DNA from 3 places in the Streptomyces sp. NPDC003248 genome. Region 2 is predicted to be linked to each of the others. Evidence: riboswitches for the same ligand, from Rfam matches in the RefSeq annotation. Region 2 holds a riboswitch; each other region holds the start of a gene.
What was found. A riboswitch is a leader RNA that binds a small molecule or an ion and turns the genes downstream of it on or off. The one in region 2 is predicted to bind cyclic di-AMP.
Positions count from the first base shown of each region.

Region 1: another riboswitch for cyclic di-AMP. It lies ahead of ACZ3KJ_RS22710 (M23 family metallopeptidase); the one in region 2 lies ahead of ACZ3KJ_RS31840 (M23 family metallopeptidase).
Region 3: another riboswitch for cyclic di-AMP. It lies ahead of ACZ3KJ_RS16495 (transglycosylase family protein); the one in region 2 lies ahead of ACZ3KJ_RS31840 (M23 family metallopeptidase).

Region 1 is NZ_JBVHDT010000009.1:307,194-311,398, forward strand. It holds gene ACZ3KJ_RS22705 (GntR family transcriptional regulator) at 133-825, opposite strand; gene ACZ3KJ_RS22710 (M23 family metallopeptidase) at 1,215-1,970, opposite strand; cyclic di-AMP (ydaO/yuaA leader) riboswitch at 1,984-2,151, opposite strand; gene ACZ3KJ_RS22715 (M16 family metallopeptidase) at 2,397-3,785, opposite strand; gene ACZ3KJ_RS22720 (M16 family metallopeptidase) at 3,782-4,205, opposite strand, start outside.
Region 2 is NZ_JBVHDT010000019.1:137,261-141,465, forward strand. It holds gene ACZ3KJ_RS31835 (rhamnogalacturonan lyase family protein) at 1-1,277, opposite strand, end outside; gene ACZ3KJ_RS31840 (M23 family metallopeptidase) at 1,569-2,573, opposite strand; cyclic di-AMP (ydaO/yuaA leader) riboswitch at 2,578-2,735, opposite strand; gene ACZ3KJ_RS31845 (alpha-galactosidase) at 3,043-4,205, opposite strand, start outside.
Region 3 is NZ_JBVHDT010000006.1:84,977-89,181, forward strand. It holds gene eno (phosphopyruvate hydratase) at 1-789, opposite strand, end outside; gene ACZ3KJ_RS16495 (transglycosylase family protein) at 1,140-1,883, opposite strand; cyclic di-AMP (ydaO/yuaA leader) riboswitch at 1,888-2,057, opposite strand; gene ACZ3KJ_RS16500 (transglycosylase family protein) at 2,262-3,383, opposite strand; gene ACZ3KJ_RS16505 (cytochrome P450 family protein) at 3,620-4,205, opposite strand, start outside.

The sequences.
Region 1 (4,205 bases), on a different contig from region 2:
TTGCCGGAAGCATGCCGACCCCAGCGTGCGAGCATACGAACGACGCGCCGTCGGAAATTCCGGGCGCGCCGGGAAATGGGCAGCGGAAATACGCCTCCGCCGAATATCCCTTCTTTGTATACGGCTCTCGTGTTAATGACGCGGGCCCGACATGTTTACGACGTGTTGCGAAGTCCTCACACGGTCCTGGCGTTCTCCGCCCGCGAAGCGCAGCCGGTGCGCGGTGGAGGAGCGCTCGGTGTGGAGCGCCGTGAGCGACCGCGCGCGATCGCCGTCCCCGCGCGCCACCGCGTCCACGATCGCGCCGTGCTCCGCCCAGGACTCCACCGGGTTGGCCGGCGCCTCCACCGCGTACATCCAGGCGATCTTGTGCCGGAGCTGGGTGAGCGTCGAGGTCAGGGCATGGCTGCCGGAGGCCTGGGCGAGCGTCTCGTGGAACCAGCCGCCCAGGGAGCGCAGATCCTCGCTGCTGCCCCTCCTGGCGCGCTCCTGGCCCAGCCGGACGAGGCCGCGCAGCACCTTGAGGTGTGCCTCGGTGCGTCGCTGGGCGGCCCGGGAGGCGCCGAGCGGCTCCAGGAGCATGCGCATCTCCAGCAGGTCGGCGGCCTCCTGCTCGGTCGGTTCGGCGACGCACGCGCCCGCGTGCCGCCGCGTGACGACGAACCCCTCCGCCTCCAGCGTGCGCAGCGCCTCCCGGACGGGGACGCGGGAGACTCCGTAGCGGCGGGCGAGGAGTTCCTCGGTGAGGCGGCTGCCGCGCTCGTAGACACCCGCGACGATGTCGTCCCGGATGGCCGTGCACACCGAGTGCGCCGGAATACGCATGACCGACCTCCGCCTTAATCCCCGTGAAACGTCGACGAATGACGTGTGTTCAGTGACTCTATTGCAGTGAACCGCACATTCCGACGGCGGGCCGGAATCCAGGGATATTTTTTGGACAGCGAGGCGCAGAAAAACGGCGAAAGCCCCGGCCGCGGGGGCCGGGGCGGGAGGATGTGTCGCCGGGTGCCGTCACAGACGGGGACGCGTCGCCGGGTGGTGCCGGCGGTTCGCATGCGTCACCGGGGTGTCGCCGGAGGCTGGGCCCCGGACGTGGTTCAGGGGGCGCCCCGGACGTCGTTCAGAGGGCACCCCGGACGTCGATCAAGGGTCGCCCCGGACGTCGTTCAGAGGGCACCCCGGACGTCGATCAGGGGTCGGCCCGGACGTCGTCAGAGGCTCACGCCGTGCTTGCGGAGGTAGGCGACCGGGTCGATGTCCGAGCCGTACTCGGCGCTCGTGCGGGCCTCGAAGTGCAGGTGCGGGCCGGTGACGTTGCCGGTCGCGCCGGAGAGGGCTATCCGCTGGCCGGCGGTGACCTTCTGGCCCACCGAGACGCTGATCGACGACAGGTGACCGTACTGGGTGTACGTGCCGTCGCTCATCCGGAGCACGACCTGGTTGCCGTAGGCACCGCCCCAGCCGGCCTCGACGACGGTGCCGGCCCCGACCGCGTGCACGGCCGTGCCGGTCGAGGCGTGGAAGTCGATGCCGGTGTGGCTCCCGGACGACCACAGGGAGCTGCTCGCCCGGTAGGCGGTGGAGACGTAGGAGCCGGTGATCGGCGCCACGAAGGCGTTGAGGCGCTTGCGCTCGGCCTCACGGGCGGCGCGGGCACGTGCCTCGCGCTCCTCCTTGACCCTCTCGGCGGCCTCGGCGGCGGCCTCCTTGCGCGCGGCCTCCGCCTGCGCGGCCTGCTTCTGCGCGGTGGCCTGCTCGTCGATCCGCTCGGCGACCGTGTCACCGATGGCGACGACGGGGATGAGCCCGGTCTGCTCGGCGGAGGGCTCCGCGGCGAGGGCGGGACCGGAGGCGGCGGTGCCGATGACGCCGGTGGTGGTGAGCGCCGCGATGCCCGCCGCGCGGGCGGAGGTGCGCTTCATCCGGCCGGGACGACGGTGCTTCCCGGTGGCGCAGGTGAACGCCATGAAGTTGAGCGGTCCTTTCCTTCCCTCTCGCCTACCGGGTTAGCTGACGGGTTCGGAGCAGGAAGGTCTCCTACGGACCCCCTCGCGACACGCGCGGGCGTCCGATTCACCCCAGGGACTTCATCGTTGGGTCCCCGGCTCCCCTGGCTCGCGCCGTACGGGGACTCGGCGATGGCTGTCCGGTGCCGCGGATGCGGCGCACTGCCCGACGAACAGCCCGGACGAACCTAGACGCGCCCGCGATCAATCCCCAAACGCCCCCCGGTTTTTGTAGCGCATGCCACAGGGCAGACAGGCAGCCTCTCCCTCAATTCGGACATCCCTTTCGGACATCGAAGGGCCCTGGCGACCGGCCGGTCGCCAGGGCCCCGCGCGCACCCCTGTCACCTCGGGGCGCGCGCCTCGCCGTGGGGAGGACCCCCGCCGCTACTCGGCCGGAACGACCTTCACCTCACCGATGCCCAGGGCCTCGACCGCGTCCTTGATCCGGCCGGCGTCACCGACGAGCACGGTCACCAGGCGGTCCACCGGGAAGGCGCTGACGACCGCCGCGGTGGCCTCCACGGTGCCGGTCGCGGCGAGCTGCTGATACAGCGTCGCCTGGTAGTCGTCGGGCAGGTGCTGCTCGACCTGGTCGGCCAGGGTGCCGGCCACGGCCGCGGCGGTCTCGTACTTCAGCGGCGCGACACCGACCAGGTTCTGCACGGCGACGTCCCGCTCGGCGTCGGTGAGCCCCTCGGCGGCGAGGGTGCGCAGCACCTTCCAGAGGTCCTCCAGCGCGGGGCCCGTGTTGGGGGTGTCCACGGAGCCGCTGATGGCGAGCATCGCGGCGCCCGTGCCGTCCGGCGCGGAGCGCAGCACCTGGCCGAAGGAGCGCACGCCGTAGGTGTAGCCCTTCTCCTCGCGCAGGACGCGGTCCAGACGGGAGGTGAGGGTGCCGCCGAGGCAGTACGTGCCGAGCACCTGCGCGGGCCACACGCGCGCGTGCCGGTCGGGACCGACGCGGCCGATCAGCAGCTGCGTCTGGACGGCGCCGGGGCGGTCCACGATGACGACCCGGCCGGTGTCGTCGGCGGTCACCGGCGGCACCGGCCGCGGCTGGGCCGAGGAGCCCGTCCAGGCGCCCAGGGTGTCCCCGAGGAGCGCGTCGAGGTCGATGCCCGTCAGATCGCCGACGACCACCGCGGTGGCCGTGGCGGGGCGGACGTGCTTCTCGTAGAAGGACCGGACGGCCCCGGAGTCGATCTTCTCGACCGTGTCGGCGGTGCCCTGGCGCGGCCGCGACATGCGCGTGGCGGCCGGGAAGAGCTCCTTGGAGAGCTCCTTGGCGGCGCGCCGGGAGGGGTTGGCCAGCTCGTGCGGGATCTCGTCGAGGCGGTTGCGCACCAGACGCTCGACCTCGCTGTCGGCGAACGCGGGCGCCCGCAGGGCGTCGGCGATCAGGCCGAGGGCCTTGGCCAGGCGGGAGGCCGGGACCTCCAGGCTCAGCCGGACGCCGGGGTGGTCGGCGTGCGCGTCGAGGGTGGCGCCGCAGCGCTCCAGCTCGGCGGCGAACTCCTCGGCGGAGTGCTTGTCGGTGCCCTCCGAGAAGGCCCGCGCCATGATCGTGGCGACACCGTCGAGACCGGCCGGCTCGGCGTCCAGGGGCGCGTCGAGGATGATCTCGACGGCGACCACCTGCTGCCCCGGGCGGTGGCAGTGCAGGACGGTCAGGCCGTTGTCGAGCGCCCCGCGCGCGGGGGCCGGGAACGCCCACGGCCTGGCGTCGCCCGCCTGCGGCTGGGGGTGGAAGTCCATCGTGGCGAGCTCGGTCACTTGGCCGCCTCCTCGTTCTCGTCCGCGTCGGCGGTGTCGTCGGCAGTGTCGTTGCCCTCGGCGCCCTCGGCGCCTTCTTCAGCGCCCTCGACGGGCTCGTAGACCAGCACGGCCCGGTTGTCGGGGCGCAGGCGGGCCTCGGCGACCTCCCGCACCTCCTCCGCCGTGACGTCCAGCACGCGCTGGACGGCGGTCAGGGCGAGCTGCGGATCACCGAAGAGCACGGCGAACCGGCACAGTTCGTCGGCGCGGCCGGCGACCGTGCCGAGACGGTCCAGCCACTCGCGCTCCAGCTGGGCCTGGGCCCGCTCCATCTCCTCCGGCGTGGGGCCCTCCTCGGCGAACCGGGCGAGCTCCTCGTCGATGGCGGCCTCGATGACGGGCACCTCCACGTCGCCGGAGGTCTTCACGTCCAGCCAG
Region 2 (4,205 bases):
GCGTCGTAGTAGTACCAGGGGAAGTTCGGGACGACGCCCAGTTCCGCCTGCTGGATGGCGAAGCCCTCCAGGCCGGGGCGGCCGGGGTCGAGATCGGCGATGTGGAAGCGGTCGCCGTGGCCGGCGCCGTCGACGACGTAGCGCAGGGTGCCGTCGCTGTTGACGACGTAGTTGCCGTCGGCGATCTCGTCCCGGCCGTCCCTGTCGACGTCGACGGTGCGGATCTGGTGGAAGCTGGTCGCGCCGCTGTCGGAGGGGACGACGTACTTCCAACGGCGGGTCAGGTCCGTGCCGTCGAAGTCCCAGGTCTGGAAGAGGATCCGGAAGGCGCCGCGCTTGGCGCCGACGCGGGTGACCAGCTTGGTGACCAGGCTCGGGTGGACGCCGTCCAGGTAGGCGATGCCGAAGTGGCCGCCGGAGGGGCCGTCGGCGACGAAGTCGTCGGGGACGGGCTGCCGGGTGCGCTCGGTGCCGGTCGCGCCGTCGATCACCGAGACGAACTGGTTCGCGGGCGAGGCGGCGGTGACCTGTGCGCCGTCCGCGAAGGTGGTGCCGTCGGCGGTGTGCACCAGTACCTCGGCCTTGCCGTCGCTGTCGAGGTCGTACACGGTGACGTTGTCGTCGTTGCGGTAGCCGCCGATCGCGGTGGAGCCGCTGACGGCGGCGGGCGCGGGGTCGTTGGCGCCGTTCCCGCCGGCCTGGGTGTAGGAGCCGGGGCCGAGGTCGACCCGCCAGAGCCGCTCGCCGGAGAGGGTGTAGGCCTCCAGCAGGTCGGACCTGTCCCGGGTCTGGGAGAGCCGGCTGACGACGAGCTCGTAGCGTCCGTCGCCGTCGAGGTCGCCGGGCCAGGCGTGCTGGACGGTGTAGCCGTCGGCCGCGGCGAGCGGGATCTCGGCGTACCCGTCGGCGAAGTCGAGGGCGGCGGAACTCGGCCGCTGCTCGTGTCCGTCGACCACCGCGCGCACGGTGTACGTCCCCGTGCCCCGGGAGTCGTCCTGGTAGGTCGTCGACTTCCTGATCGGCTCGCGGTTCAGCCGGCGGCCGTTCTTGTACACGTTGAAGGCGATCGCGTCGCCGTACCGGGCGTACTCGGTGCCGAGCAGGCGCCAGCTGAGGAAGGTGCCCTCGCCGGACGGTACGGCGACCAGGCCGCGGTCGAGGTTCTCGACGATCCGGCGCGGCTGCTCGGCGGCCTGGCCGGTGGGCGCGGAGAAGAGTCCGGCCAGCAGGGCGGCGGCGGTGACGGCGACGGTTCTTCGGCGTCGGGTGGGGTTCACTTGTGGTCCTTCACGATGAGCGTGGTCGTGGGGTCGGCCACCTCGCGATGGCCCGGTCGCCGTCCACGCAGCCGAACGATGTTCGAGGAATCGGACATGCGGGGGGCGGGGAAAGCGGTTGTTCCTTGCCGGAGATCACTGTGTCCCCCCTCCGCCCGCGCTGTCGACGGTCCGGCGGGACCTGCCATACGACCGCAACACAGTGATCACGAACGTGCAAAGACACCGCAGGCCGGACCCGGTGAACGGGTCCGGCCTGCGGTGGCGTGCCGGGCGGGTGGCCGCGCGGGGTCAGCCGACGGAGACCCCGTGCGAGCGGAGGTAGGCGACCGGGTCGATGTCCGAGCCGTAGTTCGGCGTGGTGCGGATCTCGAAGTGCAGGTGGGGGCCGGTCACGTTGCCGGTCGCGCCGGACAGGCCGATCTGCTGTCCCGCGGAGACGGTCTGGCCGGCCGAGACGGAGAGCGAGGACAGGTGGGCGTACTGGGCGTAGTAGCCGTCGGCGAGCTTGATGACGACCTGGTTGCCGTAGGCGCCGCCCCAGCCGGCGGAGACGACCGTGCCCGCGCCGACGGCCTTGAGGGAGGTGCCGGTCGAGACGACGAAGTCGACGCCGGTGTGGTAGCCGCTGGACCACATGCTGCCGGACATCCGGTACGGGGTGCCGATGGCGGCGCTCGCCACGGGGAGGACGAAGCCGCTGGAGGCGGTGGTGTTCCCGGCGCTCTGCGTGGCCGACCCGGCGGCGGAGCCGGAGGACTTCGCCGACGTCGAGGACTGCGTGGACTCCGACGCCTTCGAGGACTTCGAGGTCTGCGAGGACTTCGAGGTCTGCGACGACTTCGACGAGGAGGAGGAACCGGAGGACGTGGACGGCGACTTGGTGGTGCCGGTCGTGGCCGCCTTCTCGCCGATCGACAGCTTGAGGCCCGGGTGGATCAGCGACGGGTCCGCGCCGACGGCCTGACGGTTGTCCTCGTACAGCTCCTGCCAGCCGCCGCTGACGCTCTGCTCCTCCGCGATCTTCGAGAGGTAGTCGCCGGCCACCACGGTGTAGGTCCGGGTCTCGGTGGCGGACGTCGCGTCGGCGGCGGCCTGCTGCGCCGCCGGAGCGGCCTGGACGGACGTCTCCGCGACGGCGGAGACCGACCGGGCCGCCGACTGGGCCGGCGCGGCATGGGCGCCGGCGGCACCCATGAGCGGGAGGGCGAGCGCGGCGCCGCCCGTTCCGGCGACGGCGATGGAGCGGGTGAAGCGCGGGGTCTTCGGGCGGCGGTGCTTACCCTTCGCGGGCATGTCGCATTCCTCTCCGGCGCCTGCGAGGTGAGCTGTCGGGTGCGGGCTGGAGATGCCCGGCCGCGCCGAGGCACGGCTTTACCCCTAGCCGTTCCGGAGACCGGAACAGGCGGTTCTACCTGTGGGTCCCCCGCTCCTGCCACGTACGGGTGAGTGTGTGCGGGCTCCGGGCGGCGGCAGGATTGGGCGTCCGTCCGGATTGGTGTGGAACGTAAGCGACCAGGACGCACAGGAACAAGCAGCGGTTGCGCTGTTCACGCCTTTCTCTTGATCCTCTGTGAGAATCCCCCGTCACTTTCCGTGTACCGCGAGGCCCGCACTTCCCGGAACGCCCATGAAAAACGCCTTGATTACGTGAGCATGACGGGCGACGCACGGTCACGGATATGACGCTCCTCACGTGACACGCCTCCAGGCTCCTTTATTCCAAAGCGAGTTGTGATGAAGGAATCCAATCCGGACAGAACTCTCAGATGCGACGCAGTCGGATAACCGTCGCATCGAGGTCGCCGCGCAGCCCGGTGCGCAGCCCGTGGTGCAGCAGCACCGCCCCGCGGTGCACTTCACCCGTTTCAAGGCATTCGTACGACTCTGCCGGGTCCAGGCCGCGCAGCCGCAGCGCCGGTGCCGGCTCGCCGTAGCGCTGCGCCTGGAGCCAGGCGAGGGCGACGCTCTCGTCCCCGCGCACGTACTGCACGGCGCTCAGACCGCCCTCCGGGGGCCGCAGCCGGTACAGGTCGCCGTGCTGCACGAGGGGCCGGATCTCCTTGTAGAGCTCGACCCAGCCGCGCGCCTCGGCGAGCTCCTCCTCGGTCCACTCGGAGAGGTCCCCGCCGACGCCGAGCACACCGGCCATGGCACTGACGAACCGGAAGCGCAGCGAGCTGGCCCTGCCGTTGAGCTGGGTGTTGGGGCTGTCGGTGACCCAGGCGGCCATGATCCGCGCCGGGTGCACCTGGCTGAAGCCGTGCTGGATGGCGAGCCGGTCCAGCGGGTCGGTGTTGTCGGACGTCCACACCTGGTCGGTCCGGCCCGCGACACCGAGGTCGATCCGCCCGCCGCCACCGGAGCAGGACTCGAAGGCGACGCCCGGGTGGGCCGCCCGCAACCGGTCGAACAGCGCGTACAGGGCGCGCACGTGGTCGACCCAGAGCCGCTGCGGGTAGGGGTCGTCCGGCCAGCCGGCGTCGGTGAAGCAGCGGTTGAAGTCCCACTTGACGTAGTCGATGGGCGCGCTGGACAGGAGGGTGTCGAGCTGCTGCCAGAGGTACTCCTGGACGTCCTCGCGGGCGAGGTTGAGGACGAGCTGGTTGCGGAACTCCGTCCGCTTCCGTCCGGGCTGGAACTGGACCCAGTCGGGGTGCGCCCGGTAGAGGTCGCTGTCCGGATTGACCATTTCGGGCTCGACCCAGATGCCGAACTGCATCCCGAGCGCGTGCACCTGGTCCGCGAGCGGCTTGAGGCCGTTGGGGAAGCGGTCGGGGTTGGGGCGCCAGTCGCCGAGTCCCGCGTGGTCGCCGGTGCGGGCCCCGAACCAGCCGTCGTCGACCACGAACAGCTCGACGCCGATGGCCGCGGCGCGGCGTGCGAGGGTCGCCTGCTGTTCCTCCGAGATGTCGAAGAAGGTGGCCT
Region 3 (4,205 bases), on a different contig from region 2:
GGCGGAGCGGTCCTTGCCCTCGAAGGTGTAGGAGCCGTCCTTGTAGAACTCGGACGCGGCGACGTCGAGCGCCAGGGCGATCTGCTCGCCGGGGGTGTAGCCGGCCTCCTTGATCGCCTCGAGGATGAGGTCGAGGGCCTCGCGGTTGGAGCCGAGGTTCGGGGCGAAGCCGCCCTCGTCGCCGAGGCCGGTGGACAGGCCCTTGCTCTTCAGGACCTTCTTCAGGGTGTGGTAGACCTCGGTGCCCCAGCGCAGGGCCTCGGAGAAGGACTCCGCGCCGATGGGGGCGATCATGAACTCCTGGATGTCCACGTTGGAGTCGGCGTGCGAGCCGCCGTTCAGGATGTTCATCATCGGCACCGGCAGCAGGTGCGCGTTCGGGCCGCCCAGGTAGCGGAACAGCGGCAGGTCGCTGGCCTCGGAGGCGGCGTGGGCGACGGCGAGGGAGACGCCGAGGATGGCGTTGGCGCCCAGGGAGCCCTTGTTGTCGGTGGCGTCCAGGTCGAACATCGCCTGGTCGATCAGGCGCTGCTCGGTGGCGTCGTAGCCGACCAGCTCCGGGCCGATCTGCTCGATGACGGCGAGGACGGCCTTCTCGACGCCCTTGCCCTGGTAGCGGTTCGGGTCACCGTCGCGGAGCTCGATGGCCTCGAAGGCGCCGGTGGAGGCGCCGGACGGGACGGCGGCACGACCCGTGCTGCCGTCGTCGAGGCCGACCTCGACCTCGACCGTGGGGTTGCCTCGGGAGTCCAGGATTTCCCGGGCTACGACGACGTCGATGGACGGCACGAGCATCTCCTTCGTGGGATGTGACGCTGGTTGTGCGGGGCACGTGGGCCGCGGGCGGCCCTTGTTGATCCCTTGATGTGGCCTTGCGACTAGAGCCTAACCGTCCCGGGGCCGCCGACAGCCGACCGACCGCCCCGTGGACAGGCTGACGGTACACATTGTTCCCGCCCGGAACAAAGAGGGTGACCAACAGGCGGATGGCGGGCGGGCAAAGAAATACCCCGCCCCGGCGCGTACGGGGGAACGCGCGCCGGGGCGGGGCGCCCGTGGGGACGGGGGGGACCCTCACGAGGTCTTCAGTGTGCGGACCACACCTGTGCGGGGGCTGTGGCCACCCTGGGAGCCAGGTGTCACTTCAGGTGCAGCTGCTGGCCAGGGTAGATGAGGTCGGCGTCGTCGACGATGTCCTTGTTGAGCTGGAACAGCTTCTCCCAGCCGCCCGCGACGTCCTGCTCCTGGGCGATGGAGCTGAGGGTGTCGCCGGTGACCACCTTGTACTCGCCGTCGCCCTTCTCGACCTTCTCGCCGGTCGGGGTGGTGACCGTCTTCTGGCTCTCGGCGGCCGGGCGCTCGGTGGAGCGGGAGGTGCTCTGCTGCTCGGTCGAACGGCTCGTGGTGCCGGAGTCCGCCGAGGAACCGGAGCCGGAGCCCGTGGAAGTACCGCTGGAGGAGCCGGCCGAGGAGTCGGAGGAGTCGGACGAGGAGGTGCCGCCGGTGTAGGCGGCGCCGGACAGGTCCTTGCCGCAGACCGGCCAGGCGCCCTTGCCCTGGCTCGCGAGGACCTTCTCGGCGATCTGGATCTGCTGGGACTTGGTGGCCTTGTCGGCGGTGGCGGCGTACTGCGTGCCGCCGTTCGCGGCCCAGGTGGAGGCGGAGAACTGGAGGCCGCCGTAGTAGCCGTTGCCGGTGTTGATGGACCAGTTGCCGCCGGACTCGCACTGGGCGACCGCGTCCCACTCGGAGGCGGTGGCGGCGGAGGCGTTGCCGGCCGCCATCAGCGGGGCGGCGACGGCGGCGCCGGTGACACCGGCGACGGCGATGGCGCGGGTGGCCTTGGACGGACGACGGTGCTTGCCCTTGCCGGAGAACAGCATGGATCGATCCCCTCACCGACGCCTGCGAGGTGAGCTGTCGGGTTCGGGCCGGTTGAGTTGCCCGGCCACGCCTCTTCTTCGGAAGGCGTGGCTTCACCCCTAGCCGCGTCCGTCAACCACCCGGTGCGGCACTTACCTTGGGTCCCCCGCTCCTGCCTGCGGCGCTTGACGCGACGACTGTTCCCGGGTGGCCGCTGGCAGGATTCGGCGTTGCGACGGCCGGGGCTCGGGTTGCCGAGCGGTCCTGACCGTAGGCAGGCGATCGGGGGAATTTCAAAGACGATCAGGGCTTCTGAGACTCATCCCACACTTTCGCCAAACCGGACATTCGGCGCGAAGCGTGACGTGAACTCCCCCCGTTTTCACGGCTTTTACGCCCTATTCGACGCCTGTCGCAAGCGTCTGACCGGGCACGATGTTGCCCGGGTCGGCGCCGATGACGTCCTTGTTCTCGGCGTAGAGCGCACGCCATCCGCCGTCGAGGCCAAGGGAGTCGGCGATGGTGACGAGGGAGTCGCCCGCCTGGACGGTGTAGGTGGCCGCCGTGCCGCTGAGGGTGTCGGCGGCATGCCGGCCGGAGGAGGCGGTGGTGGTGCCGTCGGCCGTCGTCTCCTCGGCGCTGCCGCCGCGGTGGCGGCCCGAGCCGGTGGACGCGGTGTCGTCGGACGCGGTGTCGTCGGACGCGGTGCCGCTGGACGTGGTGCCGCTGGACAGCGCGTCGGCCGAACCGGTGTCGATCAGGCTCCATGAGCCCACGTCCTGGGCCGGGTTGTCCGAGGCGTCCGCCTCCGGGGTCGCGGTGGACGAGCCGCCGCCCGCCGCGGAGCCGCTCGCACCGGAACCGGTGGACGTGTCGGACGTTGCGGACTTGTCCGACGCGGAGGAGGAAGAGGAAGAAGGGGACGATGCGGACGCTTCCGGAGAATCCGTGGCGGATCCGGTGGCCGCACCGGTGGAGTCCTCGCCGGAATCCGCGGAGGAGCCGGAGGAGTCGGAGGACTTGGAGGAGGAGCCGGAGGAATCCGACGAGTCGGACGACTCCTTGGACAGGTCGGACAGGCCGGACGTCACGGAGGAGTCGGACGAATCCTCGGCCACGCCGGTGTCCAGGTCCGCCGAGCCGGAGTCCGCGCTCAGACCGGACGTCAGCCCGCACGTGCCCCACGCGCCGACGCCCTGGTCCGCGAGGACCTTCTGGGCGACGGATATCTGCTGGTTGCGGCTGGCCAGGTCCGGGCGCGGGGCGTAGTCGAGCCCGCCGTACGCCTCCCAGTTCTCCTGGGTCAGGGACAGGCCGCCGTACTCGCCGCCGCCCTCGTTGGCGCTCCAGGAGCCCCCGGTCTCGCACTCCGCCACCGTGTCCCAGACCGTGTTGTCCGCGGCGCTCGCGCCGGTGGCGCCGAGCAGCGGGATGGCGATGGCCGAGCCGGTCACACCGGCCGCGACGAGGAGGGCCGGGGCCTGGCGGGGGCGACGATGACGACCGTTCCCGGTGAGCATGCGGGGGGCCTTTCTCGAGACAGCATTGACCCGCGCGACGGATGGTGCCGAGGCGCCGCGCTGACGAGTGAACGTATCGGCACACGATCACTTGTCACAAGTTAATGCCGCGCGGATCACGTGAAGATCACAGAGTCGAGAAGCCGACACCTCCGCTTCGCCGTTCCCTCACATGACGGTCGGTCAGCGGACGGCTGCGGGGTGTGGGGGGTGGTGGCCGGCGGGGCGTGCGTCGCTCACCGGGGCGTGGGGGGCGTGAACTCCACGGGGAGGGTGCGCAGTCCGCGCATGATGAGACCGCCGCGCCACCTCAGGTCGGCCGGGTCCGCCGCGAGGCGCAGGTCGGGCAGCCGGGTGAGGAGGGTGGCGAGCGCGGTCCGGCCCTCCAGCCGGGCGAGCGGGGCGCCCAGGCAGTAGTGGATGCCGTGGCCGTAGCCGAGGTGCTGGTTGTCGCGGCGGGAGAGGTCCAGGGTGTCGGGGTCGGTGAAGCGCTCCGGGTCGCGGTCGGCGGCCGCGAGGACGACGAGGACGGGGTCGCCGGGTGCGATGTCCTGGCCGCCGATGGTGAGCGGGTGGGTGGCGAAGCGCCAGGTGGCGAGCTCCACGGGACCGTCGAAGCGCAGGAGTTCCTCGATGCCGGTCTCCAGCAGGCCGGGGTCGCCGGCGGCCAGGGAGTCCTGGAGCCGCCGGCGCTGGCCGGGGTGGGTGAGCAGGGCGTAGGTGCCGTTGCCGATGAGGTTGACGGTGGTCTCGAAACCGGCGAACAGCAGGATGAAGGCCATGGCGGCGGCCTCGTTCTCGGTGAGGTGCTCACCGTGGTCG